Regions from separate parts of the Planococcus dechangensis genome, predicted to be linked through region 2. Evidence: riboswitches for the same ligand, from Rfam matches in the RefSeq annotation. Region 2 holds a riboswitch; the other holds the start of a gene.

Region 1 (10,064 bases), on a different contig from region 2:
GATGGGTTACCGTCGCGTCCTGCTCTTCCAATTTCTTGTACATAGCCTTCTATGGAAGACGGCAGCTGATAATGTATAACTTGACGAATATCCGGTATGTGGACGCCCATGCCAAATGCATTGGTGGCACAAACCCATTCCAATTCTTTGTTTTGGAATTGCTGCTGCACAAAAATGCGGTCTTGTTGTTCCATTCCGCCATGATAAAAAGCGGCTTGTATGTTCTGCTCCAACAGACGGCCCGCTAGTTCCTGCGCTTTTTTTCGCGTACCTGCATAGATGATTCCTGGTCCGCCGTAGTTTTTTACCATTGTAAGCAATTGCTCTAGCTTTTCTTTTTCATCGCTGAATTTCCGAATGTTGTAGCTGATATTTGGCCTGTCCATCGGATGGACGTATATGAACGGATCATTTAGTTTCAAATAGCGCTGAATCTCATCGGTCACTTTATCGGTAGCTGTCGCGGTCAATGCCAAGGTCTGGGGATTGCCCAGTGCAGGCAATACTTCTGAAATCCGCAAATAATCGGGACGGAAATCAAAGCCCCATTGGGATATGCAATGGGCTTCATCGGCAACGAGCAATGAGATGCCGATTCCTTTCAATTTACCAAGCACATAGGGTTGGACAAGCATTTCCGGCGCGATGAAAATAAAACGGTATTGATCAAGCATTTTCCAAACGCGCTCCCGTTCATCCGGCTGCATAAATGAATTGATTGCTATAACTGATTTTTCTCCCATTTTTTTCAATTGTGCGACTTGGTCCTGCATAAGCGATAATAGCGGCGAAACAATGACAACTGCACCTGGGAGCACTTTCCCCGGCAACTGATAGCACATGGATTTGCCCATGCCAGTTGGCAGTAAGGCCAATACGTCGCGACCGGAAAGCACTTGCTCAATCACTTCTTTTTGGCCTGGCCGGAATTCTGCAAACCCGTATGATTCGTATAACAGCTGATCTAATTTCATTTTCCCGCCCCCCGCATCGCCAGCGCCAAACGAATTTGGAAATAGCTCGCTTCCGGCAAGTGCTCTTTAATATCGCGTAAGCGCATCGTCTTCAACTCTGCGCTAATTTCGTTGATTTTTTTATAAACAGCCCTATCCATAAAGGGCGTATAAAGAAAAGCACGATCGTTCATCGCCAATTCCACAAAATGATCTTCAATGGTACTCGTTTTCAACTGTCGCAGTTCCGCTATTTGCTCAAGCGAAAAGCCGCGGTCAAATAAACTTTGAGTTCGTTTTGCCGATTCCGTTAAAGCGGACTGCTGAACGATGTCCTCGAGCATTGCCAATAATAACGCAGGCCGTATTTCTTCTATAACATCCAGCCAGGCATGCATCACTTCGACAGCCGCTATTTTTGCATCAATCGGCAAAATTTGTCGCCTCATGGCTATTTGATCCCATGTAAGGCCGCCGATATTGAAGCCCGATAGCCGCTCTATGATGATGTCCTTTTGCCAAGATTCTGCCTCAACGACTTGCAGTGAATTCTCGAGCTGCTCTTTGAATGCATGCTGGACATCTGTGTCGCGGAAGCGGATGCGCTGTAAATAACTTCTCACCCACGTTTGAACGGTTTCATCGGCAACGACCGGATCAAAGCGTGTTTGATTTTGCATAAAACAAGACATCGTTTGAACAACCAGCGACAAGCGGGCAAAAAAACGACTTTCATTCCCTCTATACTTCCAACCGTTAAGAGCCGTCTCCGGCAAAGGCAATTCCACTGCTCGGGACGTAAGACGCACTTGCTCATCGCCTACCTCAAGCAAACCGGCTGACTGGAGCCTTGATACTGAAGCTAGATAATCGGACTTATCCAATTTCGGCAGCACTCCAAAAAACGGATGCAAATTAAAATAGCCGATATCTTGAATGGTTTGTCCTGACTTTTTTCCTTTAATTAAATGATAAGGGGAAGAAATGGTCCGCTGACCGTCTACCGCTTTCATTATGGCTAAAACGACTTCATCAAATCGCAATGATATAACCTCCCGGCGGTTTTGGGTTGAAAAACACAAGGAACATCTATAGAATAAAAACGATAGTATAACTGAACTTGTTCGGAGATAAAGGAGAGGAACTGGAATGGCTAAATATACCATTGTTGATAAGGATACGTGCATCGCTTGTGGCGCATGTGGAGCAGCAGCACCAGACATTTATGATTATGATGATGAGGGCATCGCTTTCGTTATTCTTGATGATAACATGGGGACTGAACAAGTACCAGATGAGCTGCTAGAGGATATGGAAGACGCATTTGAAGGGTGTCCAACCGATTCCATTAAAGTTGCAGACGAGTCTTTTGATGGCAATCCATTAAAATACGAAGATTGAATATAAAAAGCGGCTGGAAGATTACTCTTCCGGCCGCTTCTTTTTTATGATAAATAATAGGAACGCTGCTTTTCGATCCATGTATGCATACTGCCGAAGATCAGCAGGACGACCGTTGTGAGCGCCAAGCCTTTGATCAAGTTGAACGGCAAAATACCGAGCACAATCGTCGTGTACAGCACATTTCCCGTCTGGGCAGGCATATTAAGGAAGTACGTATACATTGGCAAGAATACGAAATAGTTGAGCACGCTCATTCCGATAGCCATCGAAAGTGTGCCGATCACCAAGCCGAATGCAATGCCTTTTTTAGTCGAAACCTTCCGGTAAACTGCATAAACCGGCAAAATGAACAATAGGCTTGTAGCGAAGTTCGCCATATGGCCTACAGGTACACCTGTAGGGCTTCCGGAAAAAATCCAATCCAGTACGTTTTTAAAGAATGCGACAAGCACTCCGGCGACTGGCCCCATCGTAATGGCTGCGATAAGTGCAGGGACGTCACTGAAATCCACTTTCAAAAATGCGGGCAAAGCCGGCAGCGGAAAATTGAATAGCATCAATACGAAAGAGATGCTGCTCAGCATACCGACGACAATCATCGATTGCAATTTCTTGTTCTTCATAATCCTCTCTCCTTGTCGTGATTCACCAGAAGAAAGGTTCGGACGCATATTGCCGCAAAAAATCCCTTAAGCAAAGCACTTAAGGGAGAATAGGCACACCAAATAAACGGTCCGCTTAAATATAAACGGCATACGTCCGTACCTTCACCTTCTCCCATCCAGACTATACTGTCGGCTTTGGAATTTCACCAAATCCTGCGTTTTACGGCTCGCGGGCTGATGGACCATTGTCCAATTACCGCCGGTAGGGAATTGCACCCTGCCCCGAAGATGAATCGATATTTTTTTATACAAGTTAATCTTATAAAAAAATGACAACAATGTAAACCTTCCTGCTTACATTGCTGCCATTTTATTTTTGTGGCCAATCCATACGGTTTGCAGAGACCGGCAATTCAATCGGTCCTGCGAAATCAAATCCACCCCATTGGTCTTGGACGATGTTTTCGAACTGAAGTGAAACGCCGTAAGATGCTGCGGTCAAAGCCATGCTCTCGATCATTGTCATCGCCTCTTGCTCATCGAGCGACAACAAATCGAGCGGCTCATCGAATTCGATCGCGACAGCGTCGTCTTGCTGTTCTGCTGCATAATTGATGTGTACAGGTATCGGGCTTGAATAATCATCATTCGGCGAGATTTTCAAGGACATCAGCGCTTCTTGAGGTTGTGCTTCCGACATTCCGTAGGCAGGCGCTAAATAAGCCTCTTTTGCAGAACTGAGCACATAGAAGCTTTGCCCTTGTTCATCCGGAACTACAGGACCCGCAACACCGAGGTGTGAAAACTCTGCCGCTTCGCCTTGGTCGTTCAGAATGCGGATCTCCTGTTGATCCATAAAGGTTTCTTCAAGACTCGATAAATACAATAGCGTAGAAGCGGACCCTTCATCATATGGGTGATCATTTGGCAGATAATGATTGAGCCGCTCATTGCCCTGCTCGAAATAGCCTGCAAATGGATGATAGTCATCAAAGCCCAATCCTACTTCGTCGACTTGCTCTGCAAACTGTTCATACAATTCGACAGAACTTTCAGCTCCATTCGCTTGTTCATTTGAAATCATGAAGCTTACCGGCACGACGTACGCAAGATGCGTGAGGCCTATGCGGAACAATTGATGATCACTCAAGTCGCTTTCATACACCGCCGTACGCAGTGCTTCGTTTTCAAAAGATGTAGCTGCCGATTCCCCTTCAGGCTCAGCCGTTTCATCTGGTTGGGTTTGTTGTTCAACAGCTTCTTCCTGATCTGCCTGGTCTATAGTCATCATAGACTGCTCATCTTTACCGGATGGATCCGCGACAGATGAGTCGGTTCCATTTTGCTGCAATAAGGAGACGACCAAAACGCTGATGCTGAAAAATGCCACGATGGCTACTAGCAGAGGCAGCCAACGTTTCGGCTGCTTTGTTGTAGGCTTATCTTGAATTAATTGTTTATACACTTCGGCTTTTGGCCGTTGATCTTTGATTTCGGGGAAATCCCGCAACAAATTTTCGATTTCTTCATCGTTCCATTTGTCATTCGGCATATTCTCCTCCCCCTTCTGCGACGCTTAATTTTTGACGGAGGGACCGGATTGCACGGTGCTGGGTCGTTTTGACTTTCCCTTCCGACCACCCCAGGACTTCGGCTGTTTCAGCGATGGAAAGGTCTTGGAAATAACGCATGATGATGACCAGCTTTTGGTCACCTGTACACAAATCAAGCATTTGATATAGACGGATTTTGTCCTCATTAAGCATGGAAACTTCTTCCGGAATGCGTTCGGAAGATACCAATTGCTGGGTTTCCCAATCAAAGAAATCCATTGAATGCTTTTTCCGCACTGCCATTTTCCGGAAATGGTCGATGGCCACATTTTTCGCAATCGAGAAAAGCCATGTCTTCTCTGAACTTTTCCCTTGGAAACGATCGTATGCGCGGAATACCCGCACATAAACTTCATGCATCAAATCCTCTGCCAAATGCCTATCCTTGACCAAATAAACGAGAAATTGAAAAACGTCTTGATGATACTCGTCGTATAGCCGGTGAAACACGGAGTCATTCACGTAACTCCCCCCGTTCCTTGGATTAGTCGTCGACTTGCCAAAAAAGTTACATCTTCATAATCGGCAGTGTGAAGATAAAGGAAGTGCCTTTGCCGAGTGTGCTTTCAACGTGTATGTCTCCAGCGTGCGCTTTAATGATATTGCTGGCAATCGCCAAGCCAAGTCCAGTACCGCCTTTGCCAAGTGTTCGCGCTTTGTCCGCTTTATAGAAACGCTCGAAGACGAATGCCAAGTCTTCTTGAGAGATGCCTGCTCCAGTATCGTTGACCGATACTTTTGCGTAGTCTCCAGTTTGTTCGACATGCACATACACTTGCCCTCCTTGCGGCGTATGGCGAAGTGCATTATCGATCAAATTGGTCATCACTTGTTCGATGCGGTCTTCATCCAAATCGGCAGCTGTCCAATCGTCAAGATTTGTCGTAAAGCTCAAGGCAATGCCGTTTTCTTTGGCAGCTTGCGCGAATTTATTGGTCATGCGTTCGATAACGGTATTGAATTGAACAAGCTGTTTGTAAAGTCTCATATGGCCGGATTCCATGCGCGCCAAATTCAATAAATCCGTCACCAAGCGCCCCATGCGCTGAGATTCCTCATAGATGATCTTGGTCATTTCATCGCGTTCTTCATCACTCGCCCCGACGTCATCGAGTAGCGCTTCACTATAGCCTTGAAGCATCGCAATCGGCGTACGTAGTTCGTGGGAAACGTTCGCAATGAAATCTTCCCGCAATTTTTCCAGACGGTGCTGTTCGGTCATATTGTGAAGCACCGCTACTGCTCCGCGCACGCTCTGGCCACTGTACAATGGACTAAAATTAATGGCATAATAGGCTCCTTCAATTTCCAGTTCTTCTTCTATTTCCTCTTGAAACGTCAACACATGATCCAACATATGCAGCATTTCCGGCGGCAAAGTATTTACATCCGCATTGCCGCCTTTTTGAAGCCATTGGTACATTAATTTGTCAGCAGGCGGATTGCTCAGCAAGACCGTTTTGTCTTGGTTAAATGTAATGACCGCATCTGCCATCGACGTCAAGATACTCGATAATTGTTCTTTTTCCTGATTGATGACTTCCACGTGATCTTTCAATTGCCGGCCCATCTGGTTGAAGGCAATCGCCAATTGGCCGATTTCATCCCCTGATGAAACTTTCACTTTTGTATCAAAATTGCCTTTGGCAAGTTCAAAGGCCCCTTCACGCATATTGCGGAGTGGAGAGGTGATGCGTGTCGATAGGAAAAAGGCGAAAATCGTCGTCAATAGCAAAGCGAGAAATGCGGAAAGAAAGACGATATTGGTCGTCCGCTCCGCTGTCCGGTCCATTACTTCCAAAGATTGATAGATGAATACTGTACCGTGCAGTTCGTCATTCGTTTGCAATGGCGACGCCATGACGATATACGATTCCATGCGGTCTGATTCGGTCAGAGACGGCAACAGCATTTCTTTGGTCACAGGCTGATCGCTTTCGAAGACGCTTTGGAATTCGGGCTCGCTGATGATCTTTTCCCTTATTTCTTCACCATTCAATCCGTCATGCAGAAAGTAAGAAATAGAGCCAGGCTCTTCCGCGATGACGGCATTGGTTTCGTCCCCCAATACTTCGCCGACAATTGAAAGTGTGCTTTCTCCCTCATGGTCATTAAAAATCCGTGCAATCATATTCGCTTCGTTATGCAGCGTTTCTTCGACGGTTTCACTATGGAAATTGCCGAGGAACTCCAACAGTAGAACAGTTACAATAAACAGGACAAAGGAAACGAGAAGCAAAATGGTTACCCACAGCTTCCCGACGATGCTATTCCATATTCTATTCATTGCCGACCTCGAATTTGTATCCGACGCCCCATACGGTGACGATCATCTTGGCGGCGGATTCGGAGACACGGTTCAACTTTTCGCGCAAACGCTTCACGTGCGTATCGACAGTGCGCAGGTCTCCAAAAAAGTCGTAATGCCATACTTCTTTCAGCAAATGCTCCCGGTCGAACACTTTGTCCGGCGATTTTGCCAGAAAATATAAAAGTTCGTATTCTTTTGGCGTCAAATTCACTTCGACGCCGTCTGCCGTTACGCGATGCGCATCGTGGTCGATCGTCAAATGAGGAAAGACAACCAAATCTTTCGAAACGCTCGAGTTTGTCGTCGGTGAATACGCCGATGATCGGCGCAAGATCGCTTTGACTCTCAACACCACTTCGCGCGGGCTGAACGGTTTGACGATATAATCATCCGCACCGGATTCAAAGCCTTCCACACGGTTGGCTTCTTCCCCTTTTGCAGTCAGCATGATGATTGGCGTCATTTTTGTTTCTCGTAGTTCTGTCGCGACTTCTATGCCATTTTTCTCAGGCATCATCAAATCGAGCAAGATGCAATGGTAATCGGTTTCTAAAGCTTTCTCCATTGCTTCGACACCATTTTCTGCTTCTTCTACCATATATCCTTCACGCTCTAAATACATTTTCAATAAGCGGCGGATTCTTTCTTCGTCGTCCACTACGAGAATTGTAATTTCTTCAGACATCCTAATCCCTCCAACTTTCATCTCTATAAGTTTCATTGTACCGATAAGGGTTCCAAAAATAAACGAAAAGCCTTTTCCAATGAAGGAAAAGGCTTTTTTCGTCAAGCGTACGAGTGAAGTCCTGCAATAATCAAGTTAACCGCCACCAGATTGAACATGATGATGGCGAATCCGATTACCGCAAGCCAAGCAGATTTTTCGCCTGCCCACCCTCTGCCGAGCCGCAAGTGCAAATAAGCGGCATAGAACAAAAATGTAACCAGTGCCCATACTTCTTTCGGGTCCCAGCCCCAGAAGCGCGACCACGCGATTTGCGCCCAAATCATGGCGAAGATCAACGCACCGAGCGAGAAGATCGGAAAGCCGATGATGATTGACCGGTAATTGATTTCATCCATCAACTGCAAATTGACATTTTTCGTAAATGGCTGCAGCATCGCGGAAATCCGTTTGCGGAAAATCAATCGAATCAATAAATACATTACTGAGCCGACCAGTACAGACCAGAAAACGGTCGTCAGTTTACCGGCGTGAATAATCGGAGGCATTTCCACTAGCGGTGTAAATGCTCCATCAGAAAGTGCCTCATAATCGTTCATGCCGAAAATCGCCGGCATGTTATAAGTGATTTGCGAAGCCTGTTCATCTTTGTTGACATAAGCGAAATCCGCTTCATAATTTGTCAAAGTGAAAAATGTGCTGGTCACGACAAAGCCGAGCACTAGGACGAGCGAGTACATGATAGCTTCAAGCCAAAAGCGCTGTTTCGACTTTTTCTTTTGATCGACAACTTTAAGCAAGTAAATCAAGCCCGCAGCTGCACTGATCGCCAGAATCCCTTCTGCGATGACGACGGTAATGACGTGAATCGCCAGCCAGTTGGTTTGAAGCGCCGGAATTAATGGACTCACTTCGCTCGGGAACATGCTTGCATAAGCAATGATCAATAGCGCAATCGGCAAAACGATCATGCCGAGTACCGCTGTTTTATATAGCGTATACAAAATGATGAACCCGCCGACAAGCGTCATGCCGAAAGCTGTGGTGAATTCAAACATATTACTGACAGGGGCATGCCCTGTCACGATCCAGCGTGTAATGAAATAACCCAATTGCGAAAGGAAGCCGATGACTGTAATAGTGATGGCCACTTTGCCCCAACGCTGCTCTGATTTGAAGGAGCCTTCTTTATTGCCTTTGACCGCTCCTCCGAAAACAAAAGTTGCTAGCAAATAAGCGATAAACGCTACGTATAATAAATTGGAGCTAATATCGGCTAACGTCATGTCGTTTGTTCACCTTCCCTTTTCTCCTGTGCTTCCAAATCTTCCTGCTGATCGCGATAAGCTGGAAGAGAAGCGTGCTCATTTACTTGATCCAAATCTTTCTTCAAGCCGAACCAGTTCTTGTTCGTATGTCCTGCAAGCAGGATGCTGCCATCCGGCTGCTGCTGAATCCAGAAGCGACGGTGGTTGAAATACATTCCTTGTGCGACGCCGATCATAAAGATCAATCCGCCAAGCCCCAGGATCGGCAATGTCCGGTCTTTGCGAACCGTCAGGCCGGATGCATCCCGTGTCTCTACATTCTGGAATGCCAGTTTATACTCATTTTCGCCCAAAGGCTCAATGGTATTCTGGATGGTGATGAAACTGGTTTCACCATCAGGCGTTTCCGGTGTTGTCATTCTGACAAGAAAACCTGGATTCTTTGGCAACGGTGTCGCAGTTTGCGGCTCTCCATTTTCAAAACCTGAGAAATCCGGATAGTAGCCGAGAAGTTCGACGACCGAGCCATCTGCCATCTCATAAGTCGTTTCCGGATTGACCAAGTCAAAAGTCAATTCCCCGCTGCTTTCTCCAGTTTCCTTGTTTTCCAGCGCGAAGCTCATTGTGCTGAACTCATCTTGGCGGAAATCCATTTGATACAATGCATAGCCATCAAATTTGAATGGCTGATTGACGCGGATCGGGTATTCTTCGACCACATCCATCTCGCTCGTATCACCTGGCAGTGCTCCTTCTGGTACTTTGTAAAGCACCACATCCGTCTGATAGTTTTTCGCAACAGTACCTACCCGTTCGATGGCTTCGCCGAATTTCTCCTGCTCGCCTTCACCAGTATAAGTTTCCAGCGTAAAACCTTTGCTCTCGAGAACATAGCCCGGTGCATCCGGGATGGCACGCGTTTCGCCTTCACGGATCCACAAAGTTTCATCCACATAAAAGCCGGGAATCATACGCAGCATGACGCCGAACAAGAAGATGATCAATCCAATGTGGTTTACATAAGGACCCCATCTAGAAAAACGGCCTTTTTCAGCTAGCAGGCCGTTTTTATCGGTCGTCACTTTGTATTTCAGTTCGCTCAATTTTTCTGCCGCTTTTTTCATCGTATCTTCTTGCCCCGGCCCATGGCCGTAAATGCGCTGTTTGCGCATGAAGCTTGGATGGCGCAAGACACGCTGGTTTTTCAAAGATTTGTAGAGCGGCA
Region 2 (10,064 bases):
TAAACTTTTATGGGTTAATTCCATAAAGTTCAAAATTTCCTTCACTGAAGCGACCGGAGTTTTCTCATAAGCCAGTTCGACGATGCCGGGTTTTTTAATATCGGAACCGATGGCATCCAAAAAGCGCACGTCCTGCAAGTCTTTCACGCCTTCCATTGCCGGGACTTCGACTGCGGCATTGATCAAGGAAATCGCACGGATTTCAGGATGGTTCGCAGCCATATAAAGCGCAAGTGTTCCGCCCATCGACAAGCCGGCCATGAAAATCTTGTCGCAGCGCTCACTTAGCCAGGCATATGCTTCTTCGACAGAAGCGATCCAGTCTTGATAACGGGTCTGTTCCATATCTTCGTAATGCGTGCCATGTCCCTTCAGGCGCGGAGCATAGACGCTATAGCCTTCTTTCGCAAAAGCTTCTGCCAAGGGCCGCATGCTTTGTGTCGTGCCGGTAAACCCATGGGAGACCAGAACGCCGACCTTTCCGCCCTCTTGGATAAATGGTTCAGCGCCTGGCAGTACATCGAAATTGGACATCATCAAAAAACCTCCTTTAAGGTAGTTCTGTAGTATTTCGCTATCGATAAGGAAAACCCTGCCAATGCACTTGGTTGAAAAAGAGAATGATATAATAGTGGAAAGCAAACAACTGGAGGGAATCACATGCAGCAAGTTCAAGAGTTCACACAACTGATCGAGCAGTTTGAAAGCGGCCAATATTTTCAGCTGCTTGGGTTTGAAATCGATAAAGTCGAGTATGGAGAAGCCATCATGCGTCTGAAGAGAAAACCGGATAACGACAATATGCAAAACATGCTGCATGGGGGTGCCATCATGTCGGGGCTGGACATTGCCATGGGACTGGCTTCACGTTCGTTAGGAAGTGATGCGGTATCGACCATCCAAATGGAAGTTCGTTTTGTTAAGAGCCTGGCAGAAGGAAACGCCACCTTCCACGCGCAAGTGCTGCATCAGACGAATAGCACTGTCATCCTGACTGGGCGTGTGCTTAGCGACGAAAACGAACTGCTGGCATACAGCACCGGCACGTTCAAATTATGAGTAAAAGATGCTTTTTTCTGCAAATTGCGGGAAGAGGCATTTTTGTTTGGATGTATATGGAATTCGAATTCTTGACCCGGGGATATAGGATTGATATAATTACTTTTAATTAAAGATATTTTAATTCGAAGTAAAGGGGTGAACGATATGATATTCCAAAATCAAAATTTAAAAGCTGTCACTGTATTGATCCGGGCAGCCGATGCGGTGCACGACGCCATCAAGCGCGACGTTGCTGGCTACGGTTTGAATGCCACCGAATTTTCGGTGCTCGAGTTGCTGTATCATCAAGGGCGCCAGCCAATCCAAGCTATCGGTAAGAAAGTACTCATTGCAAGCAGCAGCATCACCTATGTGGTCGATAAACTTGAACATAAAGGCTATGTCGAGCGCGAAGCGTGCAAAGAAGACCGCCGTGTTACATATGCGCTTTTAACAAAAGAAGGTCATAGCTTGATGGACCGGATTTTTCCCGAGCATGAGCTGCAAATGAATAAAGTGTTTGCCAGTCTTGCTGAAGATGAAGTGGCAGAATTGATCCAGAAACTGAAAAAAGTAGGCTACGAAGCACAAGAAAGCGACGGTGCGGAAAGCAGGAAAAATGAAGAAAAGGAGCGTTATGCATGAATGAGTTGAAAGGAATCCACCATGTAACGGCGATCACTAGCAGCGCCGAAAAGAATTATGAATTTTTCACGTATGTTTTGGGTATGCGTTTGGTGAAAAAGACGGTGAACCAGGATGATATCCAAACCTATCACCTGTTTTTCGCCGATGATAAAGGAACAGCCGGAACGGATATGACGTTTTTCGATTTTCCAGGAATTCCAAAAGGAACTCACGGCACGAATGAAATCTATAAAACAGCTTTTCGAGTGCCATCAGACGAAGCGCTCAGCTACTGGGAAAAGCGTTTCGATAAATACGAAGTCCAGCATAATGCCATTCGCGAGCAGTTCGGGGTCAAGACATTGTCGTTCTCGGATTTTGACGAACAGCAGTACATGCTTGTTTCGGATGAAAACAATAAAGGAGTCGCAGCAGGGACGCCGTGGCAAGATGGACCGGTTCCGCTCGAGTTCGCCATTACAGGTCTTGGGCCGATCCATATCCGCATCGGCCAGTTCGATTATTTGAAACAGGTGCTAGAACAGGCGATGCATATGCGTGAAGTCGCGAGTGAGGGCGATACTCACCTATTCGAAATGGGTGAAGGCGGAAACGGCGCGCAAGTCATCGTGGAGCACAATACAGCTTTGCCATCTGGTGTACAAGGGTTCGGCACGGTTCACCACGCGGCATTCCGCGTCGCTGACCGAGAAGCTTTGAATGAATGGATCAGCCATATGGAACAAACCGGATTTTCAACTTCCGGATATGTCGACCGTTTCTTTTTCGAGTCCTTATATGCGCGCGTCGCTCCTGGATTGTTATTTGAATGGGCCACAGATGGGCCCGGATTTTTAGGGGATGAGCCGTATGAAACACTTGGCGAAAAATTATCCTTGCCGCCGTTTTTGGAGCCGAAGCGAGAGCAGATCGAAAGCATGGTGCGGCCGATCGATACAATGCGCAGCACGCGAACTATCGAAAAAGAATATTTATAAACAGTGTGCGCGGCTCCCAAGTGAGCCGCGTATTTTTATTGTCAATGCGGAAGATAGTAAGAAATTTCACATTATGGATCTATTTTGGGAACTATAGCCCATGTTCTGCGTATGTATATATAGCTAATCGATTGGGGAGAAGTGCAATGCCGAAATGCCAAAACTGCGGAAAAAAGTGGACATGGGGACAAACTGCCTGCCGTTTGATTACACTCGGAGATAGTTTGCGATGCCCCCATTGCCGGAAAGAGCAATTTTTGACTGCTGCAGCCCGCAAAAAAACCGGGACATCCGTCTTTGCGGCGCCGCTTATCATGTTTATTTCAGTCGCCTTCGGCATTGATCCATTTGCATCTCTTGCATTGTTTGCAATATCTTTTTTGTTCATTCTTGGCATATCCCCTTTCTTTATCGAGCTGACAGATGAACGTGGCCCGATGTGGTAAACCGCAAACAATGGATCTAAGAAAACTGATTATGAGATTCTTTTCTGGACAGCCCCCTAGACCTTGCGCTAAACTTACAGGTAATCATTCATAGCGTTCTTCGGGGTCGGGTGAAATTCCCAATCGACGGTAACGGAGCAATCCGAAGCCCGTGAGCCTTTCGGGGCAGGATTTGGTGCAAGTCCAAAGCCGACAGTTAAAGTCTGGATGGGAGAAGAACCGTCAAGCAGCCTAATAGCATTCGCTAAGGCTTATTTGATATGCACTTTCAAGGCCCCTTTCTAAAATGGAAGGGGCCTTTTTTGCATATTATGGATGATCAATTGAATAGTATTCCTTCGGGGTCGGGTGAAATTCCCAATCGACGGTAACGGAGCAATCCGAAGCCCGTGAGCCTTTCGGGGCAGGATTTGGTGCAAGTCCAAAGCCGACAGTTAAAGTCTGGATGGGAGAAGGAAGAACACGGGAATTATAGTATCAACTATAGTTTTATTTCCAATTGTCTTCTAACCCATTGATCCATCAATGGGTTTTTATTTTTGTGAAAGGTGTGGTTGGGTGGACGAACAGCAGTATATGAAACAAGCATTAGGGTTAGCGCGAACAGCAGCTGGGCAAACATCCCCCAATCCGCTTGTTGGTTCAGTGATTGTTAAAGATGGCCGCATCGTTGGCATGGGTGCCCATTTGAAAGCCGGCGAAGCCCATGCAGAAGTCCATGCGCTCCGTATGGCGGGCAGTGCGGCGCAAGGCGCCGATGTATACGTGACATTAGAACCGTGCAGCCATCATGGGCGCACTGGCCCTTGCGCGGACGCAATCATCCGTGCAGGAGTTCGCCGCGTCGTCATTGCGGTGCTCGATCCGAATCCGCTCGTATCGGGCAACGGCGTCAGAAAGCTGGAATCTGCCGGGATTACTGTTGAAATCGGCGTCTGCGAAGCTGAAGCGCTCGAACTGAATCGGATGTTTTTTACCTTTATCCAAAAAAATCGACCTTTTGTCACATTGAAACATGCCATTACATTGGACGGAAAAATTGCGACTCATGGCGGCCGTTCCGAAAAGATTACAGGCGACGCCGTTCGTCAAGATGTCCACGAACTGCGCTTTTTGCACGACGCCATTTTAGTTGGCGCTCAAACTGTAGCGCTCGACAACCCACGCTTAACCAATCGGTTCGGCGACTCCAAAAAGCAACCGATTCGCGTGGTGCTGGATCACGATTTGCGGATTCCGCAAGAAAGCCACATCATCCAAGTGCCTGATGCCCCTACTTGGATCATCACCGGCTCGAATCCTGATATCCCAAATCGTGCAGCGCAATTCCCCGAGCATGTGAGGGTTTTGCAAGTGGAAGGCCCGCGCGTTGAAATCGTGTCGGCTTTGGAATTGCTTGCGCAACACCAGGTTTTGTCTGTCTTGGTGGAAGGCGGACAAAAAATCAATACGGCATTTTTAAAAAGCGGGCAAGTGGACGAAATTGCTACTTATATTGCCCCCATCATTCTCGGCGACGCCGGAACCGTTTCAGTATTTGGCAATCTGCAGACCAGTGCTGCAGAAAACGGCATCCGGCTGGAAACAAAGAGTGTGGACCGGATCGGACATGATTTGAAAATCACTTCCACTTTGAAGGAGTGACACAGATGTTTACAGGGATTATCGAAGAAAAAGGACAACTCGCAGGCACAAAGCGCAGCACATCCAGTATGGCAATGACCATCCGTGCAAAAGTGGTGCTAGAAGATACAAAAATTGGTGATAGCATTTCCGTTGAAGGGGTGTGCTTGACGGTGACATCTTTAGCAAGCGACCGCTTTACGGTGGATGTCATGCCTGAAACTTATCATGGAACTACACTTTCTTCTTTAGGCACTTCGAGTCCGGTCAATTTAGAACGTGCGATGGCAGCAAATGGGCGATTCGGCGGCCATCTCGTGGCGGGCCATGTCGATGGTGTCGGAAAGATTCTGCGGAAAAGGCCTCAAGAGAATGCGCTGTATATCGACATTGCAGCGCCGGCCGAACTCATTGCGCAGTCTATCGTCAAAGGTTCGGTGGCAGTCGATGGCATTAGCTTGACCATTTTTGAACTGAGTGAAAACCATTTGACGGTATCGCTCATTCCTCACACGGCTGGAGAAACGACCTTAGGCGGAAAAAAGGTTGGCGATTCGGTCAATCTGGAAACCGATATGTTCGGAAAATACGTGCAGCGCTTTATGGAACACGCGCCAAAACAACCGATGAATGCCGATTATCTGCGGCGTCACGGATTTTAAAGGAGCAAACAACCGATGGTACACTCAATCGAAGAAGCAGTAAAAGACTTGCAGTCAGGAAAAATCATTATTTTGGTTGATGATGAATCGCGGGAAAACGAAGGAGATTTCGTTTGTCTCGCGGAACATGCAACACCGGAAAACATCAATTTCATGGCGACTCACGGCAAGGGCCTCATTTGCACACCGGTCTCGCCAGATATTGCGTTGCGCTTGAAACTCGACCAAATGGTCAGCCATAATACCGACCATCACGAAACGGCTTTTACCGTCAGCATCGACCATAAAGATGCAAAGACCGGCATCAGTGCGTTCGAACGTTCCGATACGATTTTGCATATGCTTGATACAAAAGCCGTGCCGCAAGATTTCAAGCGCCCGGGCCATATCTTCCCGCTCGTCGCAAAAGCAGGAGGTGTCTTTCAGCGCCAAGGACATACGGAGGCGTCGGTCGATTTAGCCAGAATCAGCGGCAGCGATCCGGCGGCGGTCATCTGCGAAATCATGAATCCAGACGGTTCGATGTCGCGTATGCCCGATTTGGAAAAATTGGCGCTTGAGTTCGATCTGAAGCTCATCACGATCGAAGACTTGTATGCATATCGCGCGGAGAAAGATCCGCTCATCACACGGGAATCGAGTGTCCATATGCCGACTGATTTCGGCGAGTTCAGGATGGTCGGCTATTCCAATCGACTGGACAAGGAAGAGCACGTCGCTATCGTCAAAGGCAATCCGGAGTTGGAGCAAGCGCCGATTGTCCGCATTCATTCGGAATGTTTGACAGGCGACATTTTCCATTCCCGCCGCTGCGATTGCGGAGCGCAGCTGAGTAAATCACTCGAGCTGATCGAACAAGCAGGTGCAGGCATTGTCTTGTATATGCGTCAGGAAGGACGCGGCATCGGCTTATTGAACAAGCTGAAAGCGTACGAACTTCAGGAGCAAGGATTCGATACGGTCGAAGCGAACGAACAGCTCGGCTTTCCGGCAGAAATGCGTGATTATACGTTATGCGCGCTTATGCTGAAAGACTTAGGCGTCATGCGCGTCAGGCTGCTGACGAACAACCCGGCAAAAACCGACGCATTGGTCGAATACGGCATTGAAATAGAAGAGCGGCTTGCGTTGGTCATTCCGCCGACAGAAGACAACACGCAATACATGGCAACAAAAAAACATCGGATGCAACATATCATTGACTAGGGAGTGTTCATAAATGGAAACAGTATACGAAGCAAACTTAATCGGTTCGGATTTAAAAATAGCGATCGTCACGGGGCGGTTCAACGATTTCATCACATCCCGCTTGTTGGACGGAGCGGTCGATGGCTTAGTCCGCCATGGCGTCAGCAAAGAAAATATCGACACGGCGTGGGTGCCTGGAGCATTTGAATTGCCGCTCGTGGCGAAAAAGATGGCAGAAACGAAAAAATACGATGCGGTCATCGCGCTCGGTACCGTCATCCGCGGGGCGACAACTCATTATGACTACGTCTGCAGCGAAGCGGCTAAAGGCATTGCACAAGCGGGCATGTCTACAGGAGTTCCGGTCATATTCGGAGTGTTGACAACGGAAACGATTGAACAGGCCATTGAACGCGCAGGCACAAAAGCCGGAAACAAAGGCTATGAAGCGGCTGTTTCAGCAGTGGAAATGGGCAATCTAATGAAAGCATTCGACTGATCATTAAGTAGTTCCATGGGAAATCCTGCACAGGTTTCGTCACTGAGTTTCTAAGGAGGAAATAGTAGGATTTCTTCATTTAAATGGTTGTTCCACGAAACAATAAAAATAATAAAATATTAATGAGCGTGCATTCTTTTATGAATGTACGCTCATTTTTTGTCTGTTTTGCGCGTTAAGCCTATGTAAAAGTGAACTGTATCCAGAAAAAGTTTTGGCTTCAAGAGAAACTTTACTTGAAAGGTGTTATAAAAATACATTGACAATTAACAGAAGTTTTAGAATAATGAAAAAAGAAAAGCTACTATTATCCTAAAAATGGAAAGGAAGGAGGAGAGCTGTCGCAGGGCTGGAAATAGGCCAGCCGTATGATGTTTTGTTAACGTTTCCAAAAAAGGAGTGAGTCGATGATCTGGGTTCTTACATTGAGCCTTATTACCATCCTGTCTGTAGTCGCAGGGCTGAGAAAGCGGAAGGTCGTATATTTCTTTGTTCCTTTTGCTTCGATTTTTGCATTTATGCTCGTCAAAGTCATTATGGTGCCATTGCCTTTCCTGGATACGGTCCGTTTCATTTTCCAGTTGAGGGGGTGAACTTTGTACTAGGGTAACTCGAGTTCTAAACCGACAAAGGGGTGAGAAATTTGAGGAAAATCGATAAAAAGCAAGCGGATGCGTATTTTCGGACCCGGACGACATTGGTTGTCATTTACTTGCTAATCGGGTTTACGGCATCATTTGGCGTAGTTATGTTCGCGGAGCAATTGTCCGGATTCAGCGTTAATGGGATGCCATTCCATTATTTCATGGGAGCGCAAGGGGCGGTATTGACTTTCATTATTTTGCTTTTCGTGAATGCCATCGTCAATGACCGAATCGATAAAAAATTCGGCTTGGACCAGGATATAAACGATAAGAAATAGTGCAAGAGTTTGATCTGAGAATAGTTGACTATACAAATTGCGTAATTGACAAGGGGGAGAAGCAGTGGATTCACAATTTCTCGTATCACTTGTATTAATCTTAGCGACATTCGGATTGTATATCGGCATCGCTGTCTACAATATGGCCAGGCAAACATCTGATTTCTACGTAGCCGGGCGCAACGTTCCGGCAATATTCAACGGGATGGCGATCGGCGCCGACTGGATGAGTGCCGCGTCATTCATCGGTATGGCCGGGACGGTCATGCTGCTCGGGTATGACGGCTTAGCGTACATTATGGGCTGGACAGGCGGATACTTGCTTTTGACTTTCCTGTTAGCGCCTCAGCTCCGGAAATCCGGCCGCTATACGGTGCCTGAGTTTATCGGTGACCGTTACCGAAGCGACACAGCGCGATTGATTGCTGCAGTTGCCACTATCATCATCAGCTTTACATATTCCATCGGACAGCTTTCGGGTTCTGGCGTCGTCATCGGGCGACTGCTCGAAGTGCCTACAGCTGTCGGGACGATCATCGGTGTGGTATTGATTGCTTTTTATTCTGCACTCGGCGGGATGAAGGGGATTACCTGGACACAGGTAGCCCAATACCTCGTACTCATTACAGCGTATTTGATTCCTGTCATTTTCATGTCACTCCAACTGACGAGCAATCCGATTCCATGGCTGTCTTACGGACAGATTATCGGCGAGCTTCAGCTACTCGATCAACAACTCGGTGTTTCCGAGTATATTGTTCCGTTTACGGAAGCAACAAAATGGCAATTCCTTGCACTTATGTTTACGTTAATGGCCGGAACAGCCGGCTTGCCTCACGTAATTGTTCGTTTTTATACGGTTTCTACCATGAAAGCGGCTCGTTGGAGCGGTGCATGGGCACTTTTGTTCATCGGCTTGCTTTACTTGTCTGCTCCAGCTTATGCTGCATTTTCCCGTTTTATCTTGATGACGCAAGTGGCAGGATCTTCAATTGCAGACCTTCCCGCTTGGACGGCATCGTGGGTAAACACCGGCTCGCTATCGGTCGCTGATGCGAACGGCGATGGAATTCTCCAATGGGAAGAAATCGTCATCAGCAACGATATCGTCGTTATGGCGACTCCAGAAATCGCCAACCTTGGCGTTTTTGTCATCGGTTTGATGGCTGCCGGCGCGATGGCCGCGGCACTTTCCACGGCGGGCGGTCTGATGATCGCGATTTCCGCTGCCTTGTCACAGGATATTTACTACCGTTCAATCAACCCGCAAGCGACTGAGCGCAAGCGTCTGTTCGTTGGACGTGTATCGATCATCGTCGCTACCGTTGCCGCTGGTATTGTTGCCTTGAACCCGCCAGGCGCGATTACGCAAATCGTTGCATGGGCGTTCGCCCTTGCCTCAGGTACATTCTTCCCGGCGCTTATTCTCGGCGTGTGGTGGAGACGGGCTAACGGGCCGGGTGTTATTGCCGGGATGTTGGTCGGTTTGACTGTCACACTCGGCTATATCTTCGCCGCTAAATTTGGAGGCTTCACGATCCTTGGCATTATCGACACAGGTGCTGGTGTCTTCGGGGCGACTGCCGCGATCATTACCATCATTGTCGTGTCATTAGCGACGAAACCACCGACGAAAGAAGCACAAGAAGAAGTGCTGGACTTGCGCTATCCAGAAGGCATGACCTATAAAGATGGTGAAGTATGGCGCACCGATCCGGTTAAAACGAAGCGTCCGGAACATTAAGAAATCCGGAAAACAACGAGTTTCAAGGTTTCTCGATAAGATGAAAAGAGCGATAGCATTCGGCTATCGCTCTTTTTCTATGCATTTGCAATTGTGGTGCTATTCTTTACGGAACACCCAAGCGCGCTGGGCAACGAAGCCAAAGATGAAGAGTATGGTATCGACGATGACTTTCAAAATGACTTCGCCGCGGCCGAGCCACTCTGCGTATAGAAAATGAACTGAAGCGGCCGAGACGGCCATGATAAAGGCAGCCAAAATATAATAGCGCAGCAACGATTGTTTAGATCCTTGCTTAAACACTTTGTTGCGGT

What was found. Region 2 has a riboswitch for FMN ahead of ribD (bifunctional diaminohydroxyphosphoribosylaminopyrimidine deaminase/5-amino-6-(5-phosphoribosylamino)uracil reductase RibD). Riboswitches for the same ligand answer to the same signal wherever they lie in the genome.
Region 1: another riboswitch for FMN. It lies ahead of ACFO5U_RS05840 (ECF transporter S component); the one in region 2 lies ahead of ribD (bifunctional diaminohydroxyphosphoribosylaminopyrimidine deaminase/5-amino-6-(5-phosphoribosylamino)uracil reductase RibD).

What each region holds. Positions count from the first base shown of each region.
Region 1 covers NZ_JBHSGL010000005.1:518,152-528,215, forward strand. Annotated here, with positions in the region: gene ACFO5U_RS05825 (RecQ family ATP-dependent DNA helicase) at 1-974, opposite strand, end outside; gene ACFO5U_RS05830 (YpbB family protein) at 971-1,996, opposite strand; gene ACFO5U_RS05835 (ferredoxin) at 2,103-2,354, shown strand; gene ACFO5U_RS05840 (ECF transporter S component) at 2,399-2,980, opposite strand; FMN riboswitch at 3,123-3,256, opposite strand; gene ACFO5U_RS05845 (hypothetical protein) at 3,333-4,514, opposite strand; gene sigX (RNA polymerase sigma factor SigX) at 4,504-5,037, opposite strand; gene ACFO5U_RS05855 (ATP-binding protein) at 5,084-6,862, opposite strand; gene ACFO5U_RS05860 (response regulator transcription factor) at 6,855-7,571, opposite strand; gene ccsB (c-type cytochrome biogenesis protein CcsB) at 7,673-8,857, opposite strand; gene ACFO5U_RS05870 (cytochrome c biogenesis ResB family protein) at 8,854-10,064, opposite strand, start outside.
Region 2 covers NZ_JBHSGL010000002.1:120,818-130,881, reverse strand. Annotated here, with positions in the region: gene ACFO5U_RS01165 (alpha/beta hydrolase) at 1-537, opposite strand, end outside; gene ACFO5U_RS01160 (PaaI family thioesterase) at 661-1,059, shown strand; gene ACFO5U_RS01155 (MarR family winged helix-turn-helix transcriptional regulator) at 1,207-1,686, shown strand; gene ACFO5U_RS01150 (ring-cleaving dioxygenase) at 1,683-2,666, shown strand; gene ACFO5U_RS01145 (TIGR04104 family putative zinc finger protein) at 2,813-3,112, shown strand; FMN riboswitch at 3,205-3,335, shown strand; FMN riboswitch at 3,443-3,573, shown strand; gene ribD (bifunctional diaminohydroxyphosphoribosylaminopyrimidine deaminase/5-amino-6-(5-phosphoribosylamino)uracil reductase RibD) at 3,671-4,756, shown strand; gene ribE (riboflavin synthase) at 4,762-5,397, shown strand; gene ACFO5U_RS01130 (bifunctional 3,4-dihydroxy-2-butanone-4-phosphate synthase/GTP cyclohydrolase II) at 5,413-6,603, shown strand; gene ribH (6,7-dimethyl-8-ribityllumazine synthase) at 6,617-7,084, shown strand; gene ACFO5U_RS01120 (hypothetical protein) at 7,492-7,677, shown strand; gene ACFO5U_RS01115 (DUF4212 domain-containing protein) at 7,728-8,006, shown strand; gene ACFO5U_RS01110 (sodium:solute symporter family protein) at 8,071-9,750, shown strand; gene ACFO5U_RS01105 (GtrA family protein) at 9,850-10,064, opposite strand, start outside.